DNA from 2 places in the Micrococcus sp. UYEF5 genome. Region 2 is predicted to be linked to the other one. Evidence: predicted binding sites of a transcription regulator. Region 2 holds the regulator's gene; the other holds the start of a gene.
What was found. Region 2 encodes HrcA, which represses chaperone genes, less so after heat shock. Its sites were predicted from a motif close to TTNGCACTCGNNNNNNNCGAGTGCNAA; they were not measured.

Region 1: the regulator HrcA is predicted to act here: its motif matches at 2,763-2,789, upstream of groL (chaperonin GroEL).

What each region holds. Positions count from the first base shown of each region.
Region 1 is NZ_JBEPNB010000013.1:9,839-22,864, reverse strand. Features, by position in the region: gene ABIB16_RS10530 (DUF4031 domain-containing protein) at 1-888, shown strand, start outside; gene groL (chaperonin GroEL) at 998-2,629, opposite strand; gene ABIB16_RS10520 (LytR C-terminal domain-containing protein) at 2,948-3,931, opposite strand; gene ABIB16_RS10515 (DUF3263 domain-containing protein) at 3,935-4,279, opposite strand; gene ABIB16_RS10510 (uracil-DNA glycosylase) at 4,316-4,993, shown strand; gene ABIB16_RS10505 (threonine/serine exporter family protein) at 5,007-6,929, opposite strand; tRNA gene ABIB16_RS10500 (tRNA-Val) at 7,096-7,169, opposite strand; gene ABIB16_RS10495 (S8 family peptidase) at 7,370-8,821, opposite strand; tRNA gene ABIB16_RS10490 (tRNA-Thr) at 9,098-9,174, opposite strand; gene ABIB16_RS10485 (DsbA family protein) at 9,285-10,157, opposite strand; gene ABIB16_RS10480 (DUF4032 domain-containing protein) at 10,265-11,566, shown strand; gene treZ (malto-oligosyltrehalose trehalohydrolase) at 11,580-13,026, opposite strand, start outside.
Region 2 is NZ_JBEPNB010000002.1:192,485-200,801, reverse strand. Features, by position in the region: gene ABIB16_RS02920 (PhoH family protein) at 1-1,066, opposite strand, end outside; gene ybeY (rRNA maturation RNase YbeY) at 1-3, opposite strand, end outside; gene ABIB16_RS02915 (16S rRNA (uracil(1498)-N(3))-methyltransferase) at 1,107-1,868, opposite strand; gene dnaJ (molecular chaperone DnaJ) at 1,865-2,998, opposite strand; gene hrcA (heat-inducible transcriptional repressor HrcA) at 3,074-4,087, opposite strand; gene ABIB16_RS02900 (DUF3097 family protein) at 4,258-5,118, shown strand; gene ABIB16_RS02895 (DUF4870 domain-containing protein) at 5,213-5,632, shown strand; gene hemW (radical SAM family heme chaperone HemW) at 5,648-6,928, opposite strand; gene lepA (translation elongation factor 4) at 6,929-8,317, opposite strand, start outside.

The sequences.
Region 1 (13,026 bases), on a different contig from region 2:
GTGTTCTCCCACCTCGTCTCCGATGCCTCCCTCGAGGAGCTCCACGCGTTCGCGCGGGCGGCGGGGCTCTCGGAGCGGGCCTTCGACCGGGACCACTACGACGTGCCCGCGCACCGACGTGCCGAGCTCGTGGCCCGCGGGGCGGTGCCCGTCACCGGACGGGAGCTGGTGCGCCGGCTCGCCGCCTCGGGGCTGCGCGTGCCCGCCCGGAGCCGCGCCGAGAAGCGGGACGTGGTCCTCGCCCGACGCTGGGCGCGGCTGTTCGAGGGCACGGCGGCGAGCCCGGACGCGGTGACGACGGCGGGACACGACCTGCTGGCCCGCTGGGCGGAGCCGCATCGGCACTACCACGACCCGGCCCACCTGCTCGCGGTGCTCGAGTCCGTGGACCTGCTCGAGCGGGCGGGGGCAGAGACCGGGACGGATCCGCGGGCGGTCCGCCTGGCCGCGTGGTTCCACGACGCCGTCTACGCCGGGGACCCCACCGCGCCCGCCGGCCAGGACGAGGCGGACTCGGCCGCCCTGGCCCGGGACGTGCTCACCGCTCCGCGGCTGGCCGTGCCGGCCGACGTCGTCGACGAGGTGGCGCGCCTCGTGCTGCTCACCGCCGCCCACGACCCCGCCCCGCACGACGCGGCCGGGGCGGTGCTCTCGGACGCGGACCTCGAGGTCCTCGGCCGCTCCCCCGAGGCCTACGCCCGCTACGTGGCCGCGGTGCGGCGGGACTACGCGCACGTGTCCGACGCGGACTGGGTCCGCGGTCGCAGCAAGGTGCTGGACGCCCTGCTGGACGCCGAGCGGCTGTATCGGACCGCGCCCGGCCGAGCACGCTGGGAGGCCGCCGCCCGCCGCAACCTGGCGGCGGAACGGGCCGCGCTGTCGGCCTGAGCGGGGCGCCCCGGTGCTGACCCGGGACGCGGCGAGGCCCGCCTCCCGGGCGGGGAGGCGGGCCTCGCAGGCTGGGCGCCCGAACGGGCCGGGCCGGCTCAGCGGCTGATCACATCATGCCGCCCATGCCGCCCATCGGGTCCATGCCCTCGGCGCCGGCGGCGGCCTTCTCGGGCTTGTCCGCGACGACGGCCTCGGTGGTCAGGAACAGGCCCGCGATGGACGCGGCGTTCTGCAGGGCCGAGCGGGTCACCTTCACCGGGTCGTTGATGCCGGCGGCCAGCAGGTCCTCGTACTCGCCGGTGGCGGCGTTCAGGCCGTGGCCGTCGTCGAGGGTCTTGACCTTGTCGGCCACGACGCCGGGCTCCAGGCCGGCGTTGAGGGCGATCTGCTTCAGCGGGGCCTCGATGGCGACCTTGACGATGTTCGCGCCGGTGGCCTCGTCGCCCTCGAGCTGCAGGCCGCCGAACGCCTTGGCGCCGGCCTGGATCAGGGCGACGCCGCCGCCGGCGACGATGCCCTCCTCCACCGCGGCCTTGGCGTTGCGCACGGCGTCCTCGATGCGGTGCTTGCGCTCCTTGAGCTCCACCTCGGTGGCCGCGCCGGCCTTGATGACGGCCACGCCGCCGGCCAGCTTGGCGAGGCGCTCCTGCAGCTTCTCGCGGTCGTAGTCCGAGTCGGTGTTCTCGATCTCGGAGCGGATCTGGGCCACGCGGCCGGCGATCTGCTCGGCGTCGCCGGCGCCCTCCACGATGGTGGTCTCGTCCTTGGTGATGACCACCTTGCGGGCGGTGCCCAGCAGGTCGAGGGTCGCGTTCTCCAGGGACAGGCCCACCTCGGAGGAGATGACCTGGCCGCCGGTGAGGATGGCGATGTCGGCGAGCATGGCCTTGCGGCGGTCGCCGAAGCCCGGGGCCTTCACGGCCACGGACTTGAAGGTACCGCGGATCTTGTTGACCACGAGGGTGGCCAGGGCCTCGCCCTCGACGTCCTCGGCGATGATCAGCAGCGGCTTGCCCGACTGCATGACCTTCTCGAGGATCGCCACCATGTCCTTCACGGAGGAGATCTTCGAGTTGACGATGAGGATGTAGGGATCCTCGAGGACGGCCTCCTGGCGGTCCGCGTCGGTCACGAAGTAACCGGAGATGTAGCCCTTGTCGAAGCGCATGCCCTCGGTGAGCTCGAGCTCGAGGCCGAAGGTGTTGGACTCCTCGACGGTGATGACGCCCTCCTTGCCGACCTTGTCCAGGGCCTCGGCGATGAGGGAGCCGATCTGCTTGTCCGCGGCGGAGATCGAGGCGGTGGCCGCGATCTGGTCCTTGGTCTCGATCTCGCGGGAGGCGGAGAGCAGCTCGGAGGTGACGGCCTCCACGGCCTTCTCGATGCCGCGCTTCAGCGACAGCGGGTCGGCGCCCGCGGCCACGTTGCGCAGGCCCTCGCGGACCAGCGCCTGGGCCAGCACGGTGGCGGTGGTGGTGCCGTCGCCGGCGACGTCGTCGGTCTTCTTGGCGACCTCCTTGACGAGCTCCGCGCCGATCTTCTCGTACGGGTCCTCGAGCTCGATCTCCTTGGCGATGGAGACGCCGTCGTTGGTGATGGTGGGAGCGCCCCACTTCTTCTCCAGCACCACGTTGCGGCCGCGGGGGCCGAGGGTCACCTTCACGGCGTCGGCCAGGGTGTTCAGGCCCTTCTCCAGGCCGCGGCGGGCCTCTTCGTCGAATGCGATGGTCTTGGCCATGTGCAGGTCCTTTCTGGACGTCGGCTTCCTACTGCTGGTGGCTGACCCGCGCCGATGCCCGCGACGGACGGCCCCTGGGGGCCTCACCGGTGGACAGGTCCTCCTCCACGGCGCCGGACCGGCCGGGGTACGGCTGGCAGTCGCGCCTTCGGAGTGCTAACCCCATTATGAGCACTCGCACCGGGAGAGTGCAAAAGGTCTGCGGTGCGGGGCCCGCCCTTCCGCGGACGGCGGACGGCCCCCGGCAGAACGCCTCGGAAGGCGCCCCGCCGGGGGCCGGAAAGGGCGCGCGGCCGACACGGCCGCACGACGGGCGGATCAGCCGGTGACGACCACCGCGACGCCGTTCACCTGCAGGTTCGGGGTCTGCATGACCGGGAAGCCGAGCTCCTTGCCGACCGCCTCGGCGGCGGCCTTGTTGGCCGAGCCGTTGTACAGGACGGTGGAGGACTGGATGCCGTAGCCGCTCCAGTTCTTCGCGTCCACCGAGGTGTAGCCGGCGCCCGTGAGCCGCTGCGCGTAGGAGGCGGCGAGGCCCTGGGTGCGGGTCGCGTTGTACACGGTGACGTGGGTGCCGCGCACGGCCGCGGACTGCGCGGCTGCACGAGAGCTCGACGCGGCCGCAGACTGCGCGGCCGCACGAGAGCTCGACGCGGCCGCAGACTGCGCGGCCGCACGAGAGCTCGACGCGGCCGCAGACTGCGCGGCCGCACGGGAGCTCGACGCGGCCGCGGACTGCGAGCGCGAGGCCTCCGCCGCGGCGGCCGAACGGGACGCGGCGGCGCGCGAGGACTCCGCCGCCTGTGCCGCGGCGGCGGCACGGGACGACTCGGCGGCCTCGGCGGCCTCGGCGGCGGCTCGAGAGGACTCGGCGGCCTCGGCGGCGGCCGCCTCCTGCGCCGCCCGCGAGGACTCGGCCGCGGCCGCGGAACGGGACGCCTCCGCCGCGTCCTCGGACGGGGTGGGGGACTCGGTCGCGGGTGCAGTCGACGCCGACGCGGAGGACGCCGAGGAGGACTCGGACGACGCCGACGCCGACGCCGACGTCGACGTCTCGGCCGCCGGGGCCGTCGTCGAGCTCTCGGCGGCGACGGGCTCCGAGCGGTCACCGGTGAGCCACGGCAGGACGACGCCCACGAACAGGCCGGCGAGCAGGACGAGGCCGGCCACCCAGAGCAGCGGGCTCAGGCGGCGACCCCCGCCCGTGGCGGTCGCGCCGGCGGCGGCGAAGGACTCGCGGTGCGCGCCGCGCTGGTCCGTGTACTCGGGGACCTCGTCGAAGCGGTCGGGCTGGTAGGCCATGGGTCAGTTCTCCTGGCGGGAAGCGGGCGTGGACGGCGCCGGATCCGCGGGTCCCCTCCGGGCCCGGCTGCGGGTGCCGCGCTTGCGCAGCAGCCGCGTGACCAGCAGGGGTCGGTAGGCCAGGGCGGCCTCACGGTCCAGCAATCCGTTCAACACCTGATAATAGGCGGTCGGAGACAGCCCCAGACGCTCTCGGACGGCGTGGTCCTTGGCCCCGCCGTACCGCCAGGTGGCGGCCTCCAGGTCCAGGACCGCACGCTCCAGGTCCGTCAGCTCGTCCCGTCGCGCCCGCGCGCGGGCACCCTCGTCCGGGGCCGGATCGGGCGAGACGGGCGTGGGGTGGGACATGGCGGCCACTGTACCCACCCGGTCTACCCTCGGGGCATGGAGTTCATCGCGCCCCTGGATCCGGGCTGGGAGGCGGCCCTCGCCCCGCAGGCCGCCGCGTTCGAGCAGGTCGGCGAGGCCCTGCGGGCCCGCCGGGCGGCCGGAGAGCAGGTGCTGCCCGCACCGGAGCACATCCTGCGGGCGTTCCTTCAGCCGTTCGCGGACGTCCGCGTCCTCGTGCTGGGCCAGGACCCCTACCCGACGCCGGGCCATCCGATCGGCCTGAGCTTCGCGGTGGACCGCCACGTGCGGCCGCTGCCCCGCTCCCTGGCCAACATCCACCGGGAGCTGCACGACGACCTCGGCATCACCCCGCCCGCCCACGGGGACCTCTCCGCGTGGACGGACCAGGGCGTGCTGCTGCTGAACCGCGCCCTCAGCGTGCGGGCCGGCGCACCCGGCAGCCACCGCGGCCTCGGCTGGGAGCAGATCACGGAGGCCGCGGTGCGGGCCCTCTGCGCGCGCGGCACCCCGCTCGTGGGGCTGCTGTGGGGAGCCGACGCGCGGCGCATGGCGCCGCTGCTGACGGCGGCGGGGGCCGGCGTCGTGGAGTCCCCGCATCCCTCGCCCCTGAGCGCCCACCGCGGGTTCTTCGGCTCCCGGCCGTTCAGCCGGGTGAACCGGCTCCTCGAGGCGGCCGGCGCGGCCCCGGTGGACTGGCGCCTGCCCGACTGAGCCGGGCCGCCGGTCAGCCGCGCTGGTGCATCACGAGCTCGGTGGGCAGCAGCGTGCCCATCCGGTCGGTGATCGGCTTGGCCAGGGTGTTGCCGAAGGCGACGCCGGCCGCGATCGCCACGACGATGACCGCGGCGTTGAACAGTCCCTCGACGCCCAGCAGCGTGGCCCCGGTCTCCACGGTGAACCCGTAGACGGACCGGAACATGGTGAGTCCGGGAAGCAGGAACAGCATGGACGGCAGGACGATCACGAGCGCCGGGGCCGCGAGCCGCTGGGCCACCAGGCGGCCGAGGAACCCGACCGCCGCCGCGGCGACCGCGGGCACCAGCCGGTCGCTGACCCCGATCTGCTGCGCCGCCAGGTACGCGCCGAAGCCGGCCCCGGACACGAGACCGCAGGCCAGGATCTGGGGCCACCGCGACTGCTCCACCACCGCGTCCGCCATGCCCGCGGCCATCACGAGGCCCAGCAGCAGCAGCGGCGGATAGCTCAGCGTCCCCGCCTCGGCCAGGTCCAGCTGTTCGAATCCCAGGAGATCCCCGATGCCCACGGCGATCATGATCCCGGCCATCACGCCGGCGAACACGAGCAGCGCGGAGAGGAAGCGGCCCGCGGCGGTCACCGGGAAGCCGTGGATGGCGTCCTGCACCGCGGTGACGAACCTCGCCGTGGGCAGGAGCATCATGATGCCGCCGGCGATCACCAGCGCCGGGTTGACCGGCAGGTCGAGGGCGTGGGCCATCAGCGCGATCACCGTGGCCGTGATCGCCCCGAACATCGTGGAGAAGATCTCCGGGAAGCGCGCCTTGTCCGCCTGGACCTTGAGCCAGAAGACCAGCCAGGTGGAGACCATGCCCAGGGCCGCGCCCGTCCAGGTCCCCCCGATGAACGGCACGAAGCAGGCCACGAACACGCCGGAGAAGAGGACCTCGAAGACGGCGGGGAACGGCTTGGGCTGATGCCGGATCTCCACGAGCCGGCGCTGGGCCTCGGCCCGGTCCACCTCGCCCGCGGCGATCTCCTCGACGAGCCGGTGGACGGCCACGAGCCCCTCGAAGTTCACCGAGGCCGAGCGGACCACCCGCTGGAGGGTGAACGGGGCCTCGCCGCGTGAGGAGTCGGGCGCGTAGTTCAGGGAGATGGACTGGTTGGTCAGGTCCACCTCGGTCTCGAGGATCCCGTAGGCCTGCGTGGCCACGATGATCGAGGTCTCCACGTCCAGCGAGGCCGCCCCGAAGCTGAACATCGTCTCGCCCAGCTTGAGCGCGAAGTCCAGGGTGGTGCGGGCCTCGAGGGCCTGCGCCTCCGCGCGGCGCTGCTGCAGCGTGGAGCGCATGCGGCGCCCATACGGCGAGGAGTGCAGGCGGTCGGCCAGCACGAGCGCCTGCGTCGGCAGGTTCTCGACGAAGACCTCACGGGAGCGCCGGCCCCGCCGACGCCCGCGCTTCTCGGGCGGGCCCACGGGGACCACCGGGTCCGGGACGGTGACGTCCGGCTCGGGGATCACATCCGGGGCGGGCAGGGCGCCGTCGGCCTCCGCGGGCGCCAGGACGGAGGTGGGCACCTGCTCGGACAGCGGCGGCTCGGTCAGGGGCGCGTCCGCGGCCGGCTCCGGCAGCGTCTCCGCCTCCGGCTCGGCCGATTCCTCCGGCTCCGGCGCCGGCGTCGAGACCGGATCGGCGGCGGCGGGGCGGACCACGGGCGGCAGCGGCTCGGTCGGCTCGACGGCGACCGCGGCCGCGGCCGGGTGGGCCGACTCCGCCGGGTCGAGGTCGAGCAGGCCGGGGTCCTCCGGGTCGATCGCGAGGTCGCCGACAGCGGCGGCGTCCTCGGCGCCGGCCGGGCGCAGCACGGGGATGAGCGTGGGGACGGCCGGGGGCTCCGCGATGTGGGGGTCGAACCGCGCCGGCTCCTGGGTGCCCTCCTGCTCCATGCGGCTCACCCTCTCCTTCCGTATGCGGGCGCTGGACGCGAGACGGCGGTGGGCCGAGCCCCGCCGACGCGTCCATCCAACCACGCCGACACCTCCCCCGCCGGGGCCTTCGGCACCGCGGCCCGGGGATGCGAAAGGGCCCTCCCGGAGGAGGGCCCTGCTGCGGTGGATCTTACTGGACTCGAACCAGCGACCTCTCGCGTGTGAAGCGAACGCTCTAACCAACTGAGCTAAAGATCCGGGCGTCGCCCCATGGGGGTGACAACTCGAAGAACGATACCTCAGGCGGCGTCGCCTGTCCACCCGGGCGACGGCCGCCCCGCGCACGGCGGAGCGGCCGTCGAGAGCCGACGAGCACGTCAGGCGTCGGTCAGCGTGGCGCCGGGCTCGAAACCGCCCTGGGCGACCAACGAGGCCCCGGCGCCCGGAGCGGGCCCCGGTCAGGAGCTGCCGCCGAGGGAGGAGACCGCCCTGGTGGCGTCCGCCAGACCGGCGCCGCAGCCTGCGTAGCAGGTCACCGGCATGGACCGGGCCGTGGACGTGAGGGTGGACTCGACCTGGGCCGGGGTGAGGCTCGGCTGCTCGGCCAGCAGCAGGGCGGCCAGGCCCGCGACGTGCGGGGTGGCCATCGAGGTGCCGTTGTAGGCGGCGTGGCCGGCCGTCGTCGGGGTGGTGGCGCCGTTGTTCACGGTCGAGATGATGTTCGCACCCGGGGCGGTCACGTCCACGGCGGAGCCGTAGTTCGAGAACGAGGCGCGGGCGCCCTGCGAGGTGGAGGCGGCCACCACGATGGTGTTCTGGCAGTTGGCCGGGCGCACATTGGCGGCGGGCTGGTTCTCGTTGCCCGCGGCCACGACGACGGGCACGCCGCGGGAGACTGCCGCGTTGATCGCGTTCTGGTAGGTGGTGCCGCACATGCCGGAGCCACCGAGGGACATGTTGATGACGTCCGCCGGGTTCGGGTTGGCCGGCACGCCCGCCACCGTGCCGCCGGCAGCCCACACGACCGCGTCGGCGATGTCGGACAGCGAGCCGCCGCACTTGCCGAGCACGCGGATCGGCTGGATCTTTGCGTTCGGCGCCACACCGACGACGCCCTGGGAGTCGGCCACGGCCGCGACGGTGCCCGCCACGTGGGTGCCGTGCCACGAGGAGTCGGAGGCGCCGGCGGTGCCGCACTCGCCGGCGGCGTACCAGTCGCCCTCGTCACGCGGATTGGAGTCGCGGCCACCGCCGTCACGTGCCGCCGCGCTGTCGGAGATGAAGTCGTAGCCGGGCACGACGTTGCGGTCGAGATCCGGGTGGGAGGTGATGCCGGTGTCGATGACGGCCACGGTCGCACCGGAGCCCGTCGTGCGATCCCACGCCCCGGGGACCCGCATGCCGTGGGTGCCGGTGAAGCCCCACTGCTGCGAGTAGAGGGCGTCCACGGGGCTCAGGCCGGTGGCGGTGAGGATCGCGTCCGGCTCCACGGCCTCGACCGCCCCGGAGGCCTTCAGGTCGGCCATGAACTTCGCGGACTCGGCCTGATCCAGCTTGCGGTCCGCCGTGATCACGCGGGAGCCGAGCGCGGTCTCACGCAGCTCCTTCACGGAGACGCCGGCCTCCTTCGCGGCCTTGCCCCAGGCGTTCGCGCGGCCCTTCGCGTGGGCGTTGGCGGCGGTCTCCTTGTAGGTGACGATGAAGGAGTCGTAGCCGTCGGCGTTCGGGTCCTCGACCTGCGCCGCCGCCAGGGGCGAGGCGACGGTCGGGCTGGCTGCCGGTGCGGCGGGGGCGGCGCCGGAGGGGGCCGCGAGCGCGGGGGACGAGGTCAGCGTCCCGCCGGCGAGGACGGCGCCGGCCACGAGGGCGCCGATGCGGCGGCGGGTGCTGCGGGGTGTGGAGGACTGCACGGGATCTCCTCGGAGTTCGGGGCCACCGGATGCGGATGCCCGAGGGACTCGGGCCGGGGTGACTGAGATCACGGTAAGGTCACGATTCCGTCACGGCGAGGCCGCGGGCCGAAGTCTGGCGGATAGTCGAGGCATCTCTGGCGGTTCCGCCAGCCGGACCTGGCGGATGGCCTCGGACCGGCACAGCGGAACCCCAGCGTCAGCCCACGCCGGACACGACGACGGCGCCGCGCCCTCCCGGCGGAGGTGCGCGGCGCCGTCGGGCCCGCGGTGGGGTGGAGCCCCCTGCCGGATTCGAACCGGCGACCTGCTGTTTACAAGGCAGCTGCTCTGGCCAGCTGAGCTAAGGAGGCCTGCGGGCGGCACCTGGGGGTGCCGCGGCCAGCCCTTCCAGCGTACAAGGCCCGGGCGGACGACGCGGGGCGCCCCCGTGTGGGGACGCCCCGCGGGCCTCGGCGCCGGGTCAGCCGGCGATCTTGGCGCCCGCCCAGTCGGTGAAGGTCTTGTCCTCGCCGTCGAGGGCCCAGTTCTTGCCGTCCACGAACACGGTCGGGGTGCCGGCCACGCCGGCGACGCGCGCCTGGCGGGTGGTGTGCTCGACCGCGGAGCGGAACGTGCCGTCCTCGACGCAGGAGGAGATGTCCACGCCGTGCTCCTGCGCGAGCTGGATGAGCGCCGCGTTGTCCAGGCCCTTGCCCTGGTGCTCGTCGTAGGCGGCGAACAGGGCGGTCACGAAGCCGTTGTAGGCCTCGGGCTTCTGGTCCGCCACGCAGTACGCGGCGTTGGCGGCGCGGGCCGAGTAGTTCTGGTTGTTCGGGGCGCTCAGGAAGTCCACCATCCGGTAGTCGACCGTGACCTCGCCCTGCTCGAGCCACTGCTCGATCTGCTCCGCGTTGGAGGACTCGAAGTCGGCGCAGTGCACGCAGTTGAAGTCCGCATAGAGCACGATCCGCGTCGGCTCACCGTCACCGCGGGCCTCCGTGTTCGGCAGGGTCTCGGGCTGGGAGCTCTCGGCCTGCTTCGGCACCTCGATCTTCGAGGGGTCGACCTCACGCTCTCCCGCGCCCTCCGCCAGGCCCGTGGCCGAGGTCAACTCGATGCCGCCCTGCTCGTTCGCCGCGGCCGGGATGGGGCCGGCGGCCGCGGCGTCGTCGCCGTTGCGGGTGAGCGCGAACGCGACGACGAGGCCGATCACGAGCACCGCCGCGAGGACCGAGCCCCAGATGACGCCGGTGCGGCGGCGGCGGTCCTTCCTGCGCTGCTCTTCCTGGATCTGGCGGGCACGCGCACGGGCGTCCGTCGCCGAGGTGTGCGAGCCTGACGTGTTCCGGGCCAAGGGTCCTCCTCGTGGGGCAGTCGGTCCGGGTCGAGCACCGGAGCCGGCGGGCAGCGGGCGCGCCGCGCCAGGCGAGCATAGCGGCCCTGTCTGGAAGGATCGTGACCATGGACACCGTCGAGACCCCCTCCCCCGTCGATCGACTGACCATCACGGGCGCCCCGTCGGGGGACGCGACCGAGGACCCGGCGACGTCTCTGCTCGCCCTGCCCTGGGCGCTCCCCCTCGAGACGTGGCCGCGGGAGGTGCTGGCGGCCCTGCCGCGGGGCATCTCCCGTCACGTGGTGCGCTTCGCCCGGATGGGCGGGGGCATCGTGGCGGTGAAGGAGACCACGGAGGAGCTCGCGTTCCACGAGTACCGGCTGCTGCGCCGGCTCGAGCGGAGCCCGGCGCCGTCGGTGGTGCCGGTGGCCGTGGTCACCGGACGCACGGAGGACGACGGCACGCCCCTGCCCGCCGCCCTCGTGACCCGGCACCTGCGCTTCTCCCTGCCGTACCGCGCCGTGTTCTCGGAGCGCCTCGAGCGCCGCACCCTCGTGCGCCTCATGGACGCGCTGGCGACGCTGCTCGTGGAACTGCACCTCGAGGGGTTCTTCTGGGGTGACGTCTCCCTGTCCAACGTCCTGTTCCGGCGGGACGCGGGCGGGTTCGCCGCCCATCTGGTGGACGCCGAGACCGGCGAGCTCCGGGAGCGGCTGTCCAACGGCCAGCGCGAGCACGACCTGGACGTGGCCGCCGTGAACGTGGGCGGTGAGCTGCTGGACCTGCAGGCCAGCGGGCTGCTGGACCCGGAGGTGGACCCCGTCACCACGCCGGACCTGCTCGTGGCCTCCTACCGCCGGCTGTGGGACGAGCTGACCGGGCCTCTGCTGTTCCCCCGCGCCGAGCCGTGGCGCCTGGACCGCCGCGTCCGCCGCCTGCAGGAGCTCGGCTTCGAGCTGGCCGAGTACTCACTGCGCGCCGCCGACGCCCCCGGGATGATGATCGCCCGGCCCGTCGAGATCCACGCGGGCTACCACCGCCGTCGACTGACCCGCCTCACGGGACTCGAGGTCCAGGAGAACCAGGCCCGCCGGCTGCTCGTGGACATCGAGGCCGCCCGCCGGGAGTGGGACCCGTACATGGACATCGAGGGCGCGGCGCACCGCTGGGTGGTGGAGGTGTTCGACCCCGTGGTCCGCTCGGTGCCCCTCGAGCTGCGTGCCAAGCTCGAGCCCGCCGAGGTGATGCACCAGCTCCTCGAGCACCGCTGGTACCTCTCCGAGGCCCGCGGCCAGGCCGTGCCCCTGCAGGAGGTGGTGGACTCCTACGTGGACACGGTGCTGCGGGCCCGCCGCGACGAGGACGCGGTGGCGCTGCACCCCACGACCACCATGCTGCGCGCCGTCCCGCCCGCGGACGAGGACTGACGCCGGCCGCGGCTCAGCGGCGCAGGAGCAGGAAGCCGGGGGCCGGGACCGCCGCCGGCACCGTGCCGGGGCCGAGGGGGCCGTCGTCGCCGTGGCCGGCGAGGAGCTCGGCCCGCGTCAGGTCCGCGGGCACGGGCAGCGGCTCCGCGCCGAGGGCGACGAGCAGGACGACGTCGGCGTCCGCGCCGGCGCGGGTGAGGCGCACGTGGCGCCGGGCGGCGTCCACCTCGGCCCGGACGCGGTCGCGGCGAGGGTCGGTGAGCTGGGGCAGCGTGCGGCGCAGGCCGATCAGGGTGCGGTAGGCGGCGAGCACGCGCACCCCGCGGCCCTGGCCGTCCGCGCCGCCCGCGGCCTCCGCCCAGTCCAGCACCGCCGCGTCCCGTGTGGCGGGGTCCTGCGGGTCGGGGACGTCGGCCGGGTCCCAGCCGTGAGCGGCGAACTCGCGGCGTCGTCCCTGCCGGACGGCGTCCCCGAGCTCGGGTTCGCGGAACGAGGTGAAGAACGGCCACGGCGTCGACGCGGCGAACTCCTCGCCCATGAAGAGCATCGGCACGTGCGGGCCGGTCAGCAGCAGGGCGGCCTCGGCCGCGAGCGCACCCTCGGACAGGGCGGCCGCGGTGCGGTCGCCGCCGGCGCGGTTGCCCACCTGGTCGTGGTTCTGGATGCTGGCCACCCACGCATGGTTCGGGACGGCGTCCGGCACGGGGCGCCCGTGGTCGCGGCTGCGGAACGTGGAGCGGGTGCCGTCGTGGAAGTAGGTGCGCTCCATGACCTTGGCCACCGCCTCCAGCGGGGCGAAGTCCGCGTAGTAGCCGTGGGTCTCCCCCGTCGCGGCCACGTGCAGGGCGTGGTGGACGTCGTCGTTCCAGGCCGCCGCGAGGCCGAGCCCGCCGGCCTGGCGGGGCAGCACCAGGCGCGGGTCGTTGAGGTCCGACTCGGCCAGGAGCGGCACGGGTCGGCCGGCACGGGCCGCGATCCCGTCCGCGAGCGCGGCCATCTCCTCGAGCAGGTGCACGGCGCGGGCGTCCCGCAGGGCGTGCACCGCGTCGAGGCGCAGCCCGTCCACGCGCATCTCCTCGAGCCAGAAGCGGACGTTGTCCAGGACGAACCGGCGCACCTCGTCCGAGTCGGCGCCGTCCAGGTTCAGGCCGTCGCCCCAGCCGGTGCCGCCCGGGCCCAGATAGGGCCCGAACACCGGCAGGTAGTTGCCGGAGGGGCCCAGGTGGTTGTGGACGACGTCCTGGACCACGCCGAGGCCGGCGGCGTGGGCGGCGGCCACGAAGCGGCGGTAGGCGGCGGGGCCGCCGTAGGACTCGTCGACGGCGAACCATGCCACCCCGTCGTAGCCCCAGTTCCGCGGGCCGGAGAAGGAGTTCACGGGCAACAGCTCGACGTGGGTGACCCCGAGGTCCGTCAGGTGCGGCAGGCGGGCGATGGCGGCGTCGAGGGTCCCCTCGGCC
Region 2 (8,317 bases):
CACGGCGGGCCCCTCCTCGCTTCTGGGACCGCTCCGCGGGGCCGCGGGCGGCGTCGTAGGCGTCCACGATGGCGCTCACCAGCGAGTGCCGGACCACGTCCGAGGAGTCGAAGCGGACCATCTCCAGTCCCTCGATCCCCTCGAGCACCTCGACGGCCTGGGCCAGGCCGGACTGGGTGCCGCGCGGCAGGTCCACCTGCGAGGTGTCGCCCGTGACGACCATGCGCGCACCGAAGCCGAGGCGGGTCAGGAACATCTTCATCTGCTCGCCGGTGGTGTTCTGGGCCTCGTCGAGGATCACGAACGCGTCGTTCAGGGTGCGGCCGCGCATGTACGCCAGCGGGGCGACCTCGATGGTCCCGGCCTCCATCAGCCGCGGGATCGACTCGGGCTCGATCATGTCGTGCAGCGCGTCGTACAGGGGGCGCAGGTACGGGTCGATCTTCTCGGAGAGCCCGCCGGGCAGGAAGCCGAGCCGTTCGCCGGCCTCGACGGCCGGGCGGGTGAGGATGATCCGGTTGACCTCCTTGGCCTGCAGCGCCTGCACCGCCTTGGCCATCGCCAGGTAGGTCTTGCCGGTGCCGGCCGGGCCGATGCCGAAGACGACGGTGGAGCGGTCGATCGCCTCCACGTAGTCCTGCTGGTGCAGGGTCTTCGCGCGGATGCGGCGGCCCCGGCCCGAGAGGATCGAGTCCAGGTGCAGCTGACCCGCGCCGCGCCCGGTGGCGGCGTCGCGGACGTGGTGGACGACCTGGCCCATCACCTCGGGGGTGACGGCCTGGTCGCGGCGGGCGATCGAGCGCAGGTCCTCGACGACGCGCCGCACCGTGGCCACCTCGGCCACCGGCCCGGCCAGGTCCAGCCGCTGGTCGCGGACCGTGACGTCCACGGTGGGGAACACGCCGCCGAGGATCCGCAGCAGGGCGTCCTGCGGTCCGAGCGTGCGGACCATGAGGTCGGCGGACTCGAACGCGACCCCCTCGTGCGCGGTGGCGGGCGGGGTCGGGGTCGTGGGGGGCACGGTCACGATGGGGCGGATCACCTCGGGGTCGCGGGGGCGGGACATCCCGACCAGTCTAGGCGTCGGCGCGCCGTCCTGCCGGGGCTCACCAGCGGCCGAGCCGGTGCTGGAGCACGGCGAGGGCGGCGGGGCCGGCCGTGGAGGCGCGCAGCACGTGCGGGCCGAGCCGCACCGGCACGGCCCCCGCGGCCACGCAGGCCTCGAGCTCGGCCGGGCCGATCCCGCCCTCGGGGCCCACGACGACGGCGATCTCGACGGCCGCGGAGAGTCGCTCCGCCGGCACCGCGGACACCCCGTGCTCCGCGTCCTCGTGCAGTACGAGGACGAGCCGGCCGCCGTCGTCGTCCCAGGCCAGCCCGGCGACCGCCGTCCCGGAGACGTGGTCCCGGACCGCGGGCACCCGGGCGCGACGCGCCTGCTTGGCGGCCGCGCGGGCCGTGTCCGCCCACTTCTGGCGGGCCTTGGCGGCCTTGGGGCCCTTCCAGCGGACGATCGAGCGCTCCGCCTCCCAGGGCACCACGGCGTCCACGCCGAGCTCGACGGCGGCCTGGACCGCCATGAGGTCCCGGTCGCCCTTGGCGAGGGCCTGGACGAGCACGAGCGCCGGGGTGGGCGCCGGCTCCTCCGCCACCGCGTCCAGCCGCACGGACACCGCGTCCGGGGCGGCCGCGAGCACGGTGCCGTGGCCGAGCGTGCCCGACCCGTCGGCCAGGAGCACGGCCTCCCCGGGGGCCAGGCGCATGGCCGCGGCGGCGTGCCGGGCCTCGGCGCCGTCGAAGACGACCTCCGCGCCCGCGCTCGCGCCGGCCAGGGCGCCCGGCTCGAGGTGGAACAGGGGGGCGGTCACAGGTTCCTCAGGTTCTCCCGCAGCCGGGCGAACATGCCCTTGGCCTGGGGTGCGCCGTGCACGACCTCCTCGCCGCGCACCTCGGCCAGGCGCTCCAGGAGCTGGCGCTGCTCGTCGTCCAGGTCGGTGGGCGTGGTGACCACCACGTCCACCTTGAGGTCGCCACGGCCCTGCCCGCGCAGGCGACCGACGCCCAGGCCGTGGAGGACCTCGACGTGGCCGGACTGCACGCCCGGGTCCAGGCTGAGGGACTGCTTGCCGTCCAGGGTGTCCAGCGTGACGGTGGTGCCCAGGGCCGCGGCGGCCATGGGGACGGTCACGGTGGTGGCCAGGTGGTCGCCCTCGCGGCGGAAGGTCTCGTCCGGGCGGACCGCGATCTCCACGTAGAGGTCGCCGTTCGGGCCGCCGCCCGGGCCGGCCTCGCCGCGGCCGGCGAGGTGGATGCGGGTGCCGTCGTCCACGCCCGCGGGGATGCGCAGGGTCAGCGGCGTCCGGGTGCGGACGCGGCCCTGCCCGTCGCACTCGTGGCAGGGCGTCGGGATGACGGTGCCGAACCCCTGGCAGGCGGGGCAGGCCTCGGTGGCCATGACGGTGCCCAGCAGCGACCGCACGGGGCGCTGGATCATGCCGTGGCCGTGGCAGGTCTGGCAGGTCTCCGGCTGGGTGCCGGGCTCGCAGCACGAGCCCTCGCACCGCTCGCAGCGCACGGCCGTGTCCAGCTCGATCGTCTGCTCGCCGCCGAAGACGGCGTCGCGCAGGTCGATCCGCGCGGTCACCAGGGCGTCCTGGCCGCGGCGGGCGCGGCTGGCGGGGCCGCCGCGGCCGCCCTGGCCGGCGGCGTTCATGAAGGTCTCGAAGATGTCGGCGAAGCCCCCGAAGCCGCCCGCCCCGCCGAAGCCGCCCGGGAAGCCGGCCTGGCCGTTCTCGTTGCCCGTCGTGTCGTAGGCCCGACGCCGGCCCTCGTCCGAGAGCACCTCGTAGGCGTGGGAGATGCGCTTGAACTGCTCGGCCGCCTCCGGGTCGGGGTTGACGTCCGGGTGGTGGGTGCGCGCGAGCTTGCGGTAGGCGCGGCGGATCTCCTCGGTGCTGGCGTCACGGCTGACGCCGAGCGTCTCGTAGTGGTCGGTCACGGTGGGGATTCCTCTCGGGGAGAGCGGGACGTGGGGCGATGCGGGACGGGGCCCGCCAGGACGCGCGGAGGCGCGTCAGGTGGTCAGGATGCGGGAGAGATAGCGGGCGATCGCCCGGACGGCGGCCATGGTGCCCGGGTAGTCCATCCGGGTCGGACCGATGACGCCGACCTTCGCCACGGCGCCGGGGCCGTAGGCGGCTGCGACCACCGAGGTGTCCGCGAGCGATCCGGCGTTCTCGGAGCCGATCCGCACGGACACCCCGTGGGCGTCCTGCTCCATCTCCGTGAGCAGGCGCAGCAGCACCACCTGCTCCTCGAGCGCCTCCAGGATCGGCCCGATGGACGCGCCGAAGTCCCCCGGGGAGCGGGCCAGGTTGGCGGTGCCGGCCAGCACAATGCGGTCCTCCCGGCCGGCCTCGAGGAGGTCCTGGACGGCCGCGGCCACGAGGGCGGCGGACTGCCGGTGCTCCGGGCGGACCCGGGTGACGACGTCGTCCACCACGGTGGCCGCCTGCACCGGACCGAGCCCCAGCAGGGCGTCCAGCAGGAGGCCGCGGAGCACGGACAGCTCCGCCTCGTCGACCGGACGGTCCAGCACGGCGTGCCGCTGGTCCACCCGCCCCGTGGACAGGATGAGGACCACGAGCACGCGCGTGGGCGCGAGGGAGACCAGTTCGAGGTGGCGGATCGTGGAGCCGTCCTCGTGGGGGAACTGCGCGACGGCGACCTGCTGGGTCAGCTGGGCCAGGAGGCGCACCGTGGACTCCATCATGTGCTCGGTGTCCGTCTCCGGGTCCAGCAGGGTCCGCACGGCCCGGCGCTCGGCCGGGGACAGCGGCTTCACCTCGGAGAGGCGGTCGACGAACACGCGGTAGCCCTTGTCCGTGGGGACGCGCCCGGCGGAGGTGTGCGGGGCCACGATGAGGCCCTCCTCCTCGAGCGCAGCCATGTCGTTGCGCACGGTCGCGGAGGACACGCCCAGGGCGTGCCGTTCCACGAGCGCCTTGGAGCCCACGGGCTCGCGCAGCGCCACGTAGTCCTCCACGATCGCCTGGAGCACCTGCAGGCGGCGGGGCTGCTCCGACATCTCGGTCCTCCTCTGGTCCGTCGGGATCCGGGGCGACCCCGGAGGTGCCCCTGGCTGGCACTCCGGCGGGTCAAGTGCCAATGCTACCGTCCGACCCGGGGGACGACCCGACCGGCCCGCACGGCTTCGCTCACGGTGATCGCCCGCCCCCGTTGCTACCGTGCTCTCCCATGGACTGGAGCAGCTGGGGCCCCGCGGGCCACGACGACCTGACGCGCCGCCCCGCCCGGACCGTCCCCGATGTGCCCGCCACCCCCGGCACGGTGGTCGAGGACGTGGCCTCCGGGTTCACCGGGGCCGTGATCGGCATCGAGCGCTCCGGCGGCGTGCACGTGGTGGTCCTGGAGGACCGCCGCGGCGTGCGCCGCGGCTTCCCCCTCGGCGGCGGCTTCTGGATCGACGGCGAGCCCGTGACCCTGGTCCCCCCGACCGCCGCGGCCCCGGCGGCGCCGGCCCGCACCGCCTCCGGCTCGCGACGGGTCGAGGGGGCGCGGGCCCGCACCGCCCGCGCCTCTCGCATCTGGGTGGAGGGCGTGCACGACGCCGAGCTGGTGGAGAAGGTGTGGGGCGAGGACCTGCGCCTCGAGGGCATCGTCGTGGAGCCCCTGCACGGCGTGGACGACCTCGCCGGGGCGATCCGTGCGTTCGCCCCCGGTCCGCGGCGCCGGCTCGGGATCCTCGTGGACCATCTCGTCACCGGGTCCAAGGAGGAGCGCCTCGCGGCCGAGGCCATGCGCGTGCCGGGGGCCGCGGGCAACGTGCTCATCCTCGGTCACCCCTACGTGGACGTCTGGCAGGTCATCAAGCCCTCCGTCCTCGGCATCCCCGCGTGGCCCGTCGTGCCGAAGGGGCAGGACTGGAAGACGGGGATCCTGCGGGGACTGGGCTGGCCGCACGGGAGCAAGGAGGCCACGGGGCTGGGGTGGAAGCGGCTGCTCTCCCACGTCACCACGTACGCGGACCTCGAGCCGTCCCTGCTTGGCCGCGTGGAGGAGCTCATCGACTTCCTCACCGCCGCACCCGAGCACTGATCTCGGCGCGGCCCCCGCCCGCCCGCGCTATGCTGGCCCATGCCCTGCGCCCGGTCCCCGGCGCGCGGGTCCCGCGATCCAGGAGGAGCCCCTCGTGAACACCCGCGCGCAGCCCGACGCCGGCCGCACCGGCCACGGCCCGCCCGCCTGGCTCGTCTCGGCCGGCGGCCGCGGCGCCCCGCTCACGGCGAAGCAGGACCGTGACCGCGCGGCGCTGGCCCACCTCAGTCTGGCGTTCGGCGTGCTCGGCCCGCTGGTCGTGTGGCTGCTCTACCGCGACCGCGGCCCGTTCACCTCGCAGGAGTCGCGCGAGGCCCTGAACTTCTCCGGGCCGCCCACGCTCATCACGCTCCTGTTCTTCTTCCTGTCCCTGCTGCCGGTGGTCGGCCCGATCTTCGCGATCCTCGGCGCGCTCACGTGGGCCGCCATGGCGGCCTACGGCGTGATGGGCGCCTCGCACGTGTCCAAGGGCCGTCCGTTCCGGTACCCGTTCAACCTGCGCATCCTGCGCTGACCCGGGGCCGGCCGGTCAGAAGCCGGCCAGCGCCCGGACGATCGCGTCGTTGAGCAGCCGCCCCTCGAGCGTGGGGACGATGCGGCCGTCGACGGCGGCGCGCCCGTCCAGCAGGCCCGCGGCGATGAGTTCGGCGATCGCCCCACGGATCCGCGCGGCCTCCCCCGGCGTCTCCGAGACGAGCTCCGCGGTCGGGAGCCCGCCCACCGTGCGCACCGCGAGCATGATGCGCTCGAGGCGCCGCGCGTCGGCGTCGGGCCGCTCGCGGCCGACGGCGGGGGTGACCCCCGTGGCCAGCCGCTGCGCGTAGGCGGCGGGGTGTTTGGCGTTCCAGAACCGGACCCCGGCGAGGTGCGAGTGCGCACCCGGGCCGATCCCCCACCAGTCCTGGTCCTCCCAGTACGCCACGTTGTGCCGCGCACGGTGGACGCCGGAGCCCTGCGGGTCGCGCGCCCAGTTGGACACCTCGTACCAGCGGTAGCCGGCGGCGCCGAGCAGCTCCTCGGCGAGCAGGTACTTGTCCGCCTGGTCGTCGGGGTCCACGTCCGCCACCTCGCCGCGGGCCACCTGGGCCCCGAGCTTGGTGCCCTCCTCCACGATCAGCGAGTACGCGCTCACGTGGTCCGGGGCCAGGGCGACGGCGGCCTCGAGCGTGGCCCGCCAGTCGGCGAGGGACTCCCCCGCGGTCCCGTAGATCAGGTCCAGGGACACCTCCAGGCCGGCCTCGCGGGCCGCGGCGACGGCGGCGGGGACGGACTCGGGCCGATGGGTGCGCTCGAGCGTGGCGAGCACGTGCGGCATCGCGGACTGCATGCCCAGGGAGAGACGGGTGAAGCCGCCGGCCGCGAGCTGGCGGGCGTACTCCGGGGTGATCGTGTCCGGGTTGGCCTCGGTGGTCACCTCCGCGCCGGGCGCGATCCCGAACCGGTCCACCGCCGCCTGGAGGATGCGCACGAGGTCCGCGGCCGGCAGGAGCGTGGGCGTGCCGCCGCCGAAGAACACCGTGTGCAGCGGGCGGGCGGGCACGTCCGAGGACGCGAGCACGTCCGCGGCGAAGTCCAGCTCCGCGACCGCCGACTCCCAGTAGTCGCCGCGACCCGCGCCGGGGCCGAGGTCGACGGCCGTGTACGTGTTGAAGTCGCAGTAGCCGCAGCGCACCGTGCAGAACGGCACGTGGACGTACAGGCTGAAGGTGCGCGCCGCGCCGTCGCGGGCGGCCGCGCGCACCCGCTGCCCGACGTCGGCCGGCAGCCGGCCGTCGTCGGGGACGGGCTCGCCGAGGGGCAGGGCGGGCACTTACTTCTTCGCCGCCTGGTCGGCGCCGGCGCCGTCCGAGGACAGGGCGGCGATGAAGGCCTCCTGCGGGACCTCCACCCGGCCGACCATCTTCATGCGCTTCTTGCCCTCCTTCTGCTTCTCGAGCAGCTTGCGCTTGCGGGAGATGTCGCCGCCGTAGCACTTGGAGAGCACGTCCTTGCGGATCGCGCGGATGTTCTCGCGGGCGATGATGCGCGAGCCGATGGCGGCCTGGATCGGCACCTCGTACTGCTGGCGCGGGATCAGCTCCTTGAGCTTGCCCGTCATCATCACGCCGTACGCGTAGGCGTTGTCCCTGTGGGTGATCGAGGAGAACGCGTCCACCTGTTCGCCCTGGAGCAGGATGTCCACCTTGACGAGGTCGGCGACCTGGTCGCCGTCGGCCTTCCAGTCCAGCGAGGCGTACCCCTTGGTGCGGGACTTGAGCTGGTCGAAGAAGTCGAACACGATCTCGGCCAGCGGGATCCAGTAGCGGATCTCCACGCGTTCCTCGGAGAGGTAGTCCATGCCCTTGAGATTGCCGCGCTTGGCCTGGCACAGCTCCATGACGGCGCCGATGAACTCGGCCGGCACGATGATCGTGGCCGAGGCCATGGGCTCGCGCACCTCGAGGATCTTGCCCTCGGGGAACTCGGAGGGGTTGGTCACGGTGACGACCTCACGGTCCTCCCGGGTGACCTCGTAGACCACGTTGGGCGCGGTGGAGATGAGGTCGAGGTCGAACTCGCGCTCGAGGCGCTCGCGCACGATCTCCAGATGCAGCAGACCGAGGAAGCCGACGCGGAAGCCGAAGCCCAGCGCGACCGAGGTCTCCGGCTCGTAGACGAGCGCGGCGTCGTTGAGCTTGAGCTTGTCCAGGGCGTCACGCAGCACGGGATAGTCCGAGCCGTCGATGGGGTACAGACCCGAGAACACCATGGGCTTGGGGTCCTCGTAGCCACCCAGGGACTGCTCCGCCGGGTGGGCGTGGTTGGTGACCGTGTCGCCCACCTTGGACTGACGCACGTCCTTCACGCCGGTGATGAGGTAGCCCACCTCGCCCGCGGCCAGGCCCTTGGTGGGCACGGGCTCCGGGGAGGAGACGCCGATCTCGAGGAGCTCGTAGGTGGTGCCCGTGGACATCATGCGGACCTTCTCCCGCGGGGAGAGCCGGCCGTCCACGACGCGCACGTACGTGACGACGCCCCGGTAGGTGTCGTACACGGAGTCGAAGATCATCGCGCGGGCCGGGGCGTCCGCGTCCCCCTCCGGGCCGGGGACGGCGCGGACCACGCGGTCCAGCAGCTCCTCGACGCCGACGCCCGTCTTGCCGGAGACGCGCAGCACGTCCTCGGGCTCGCAGCCGATCAGGGAGGCCAGCTCGGCCGC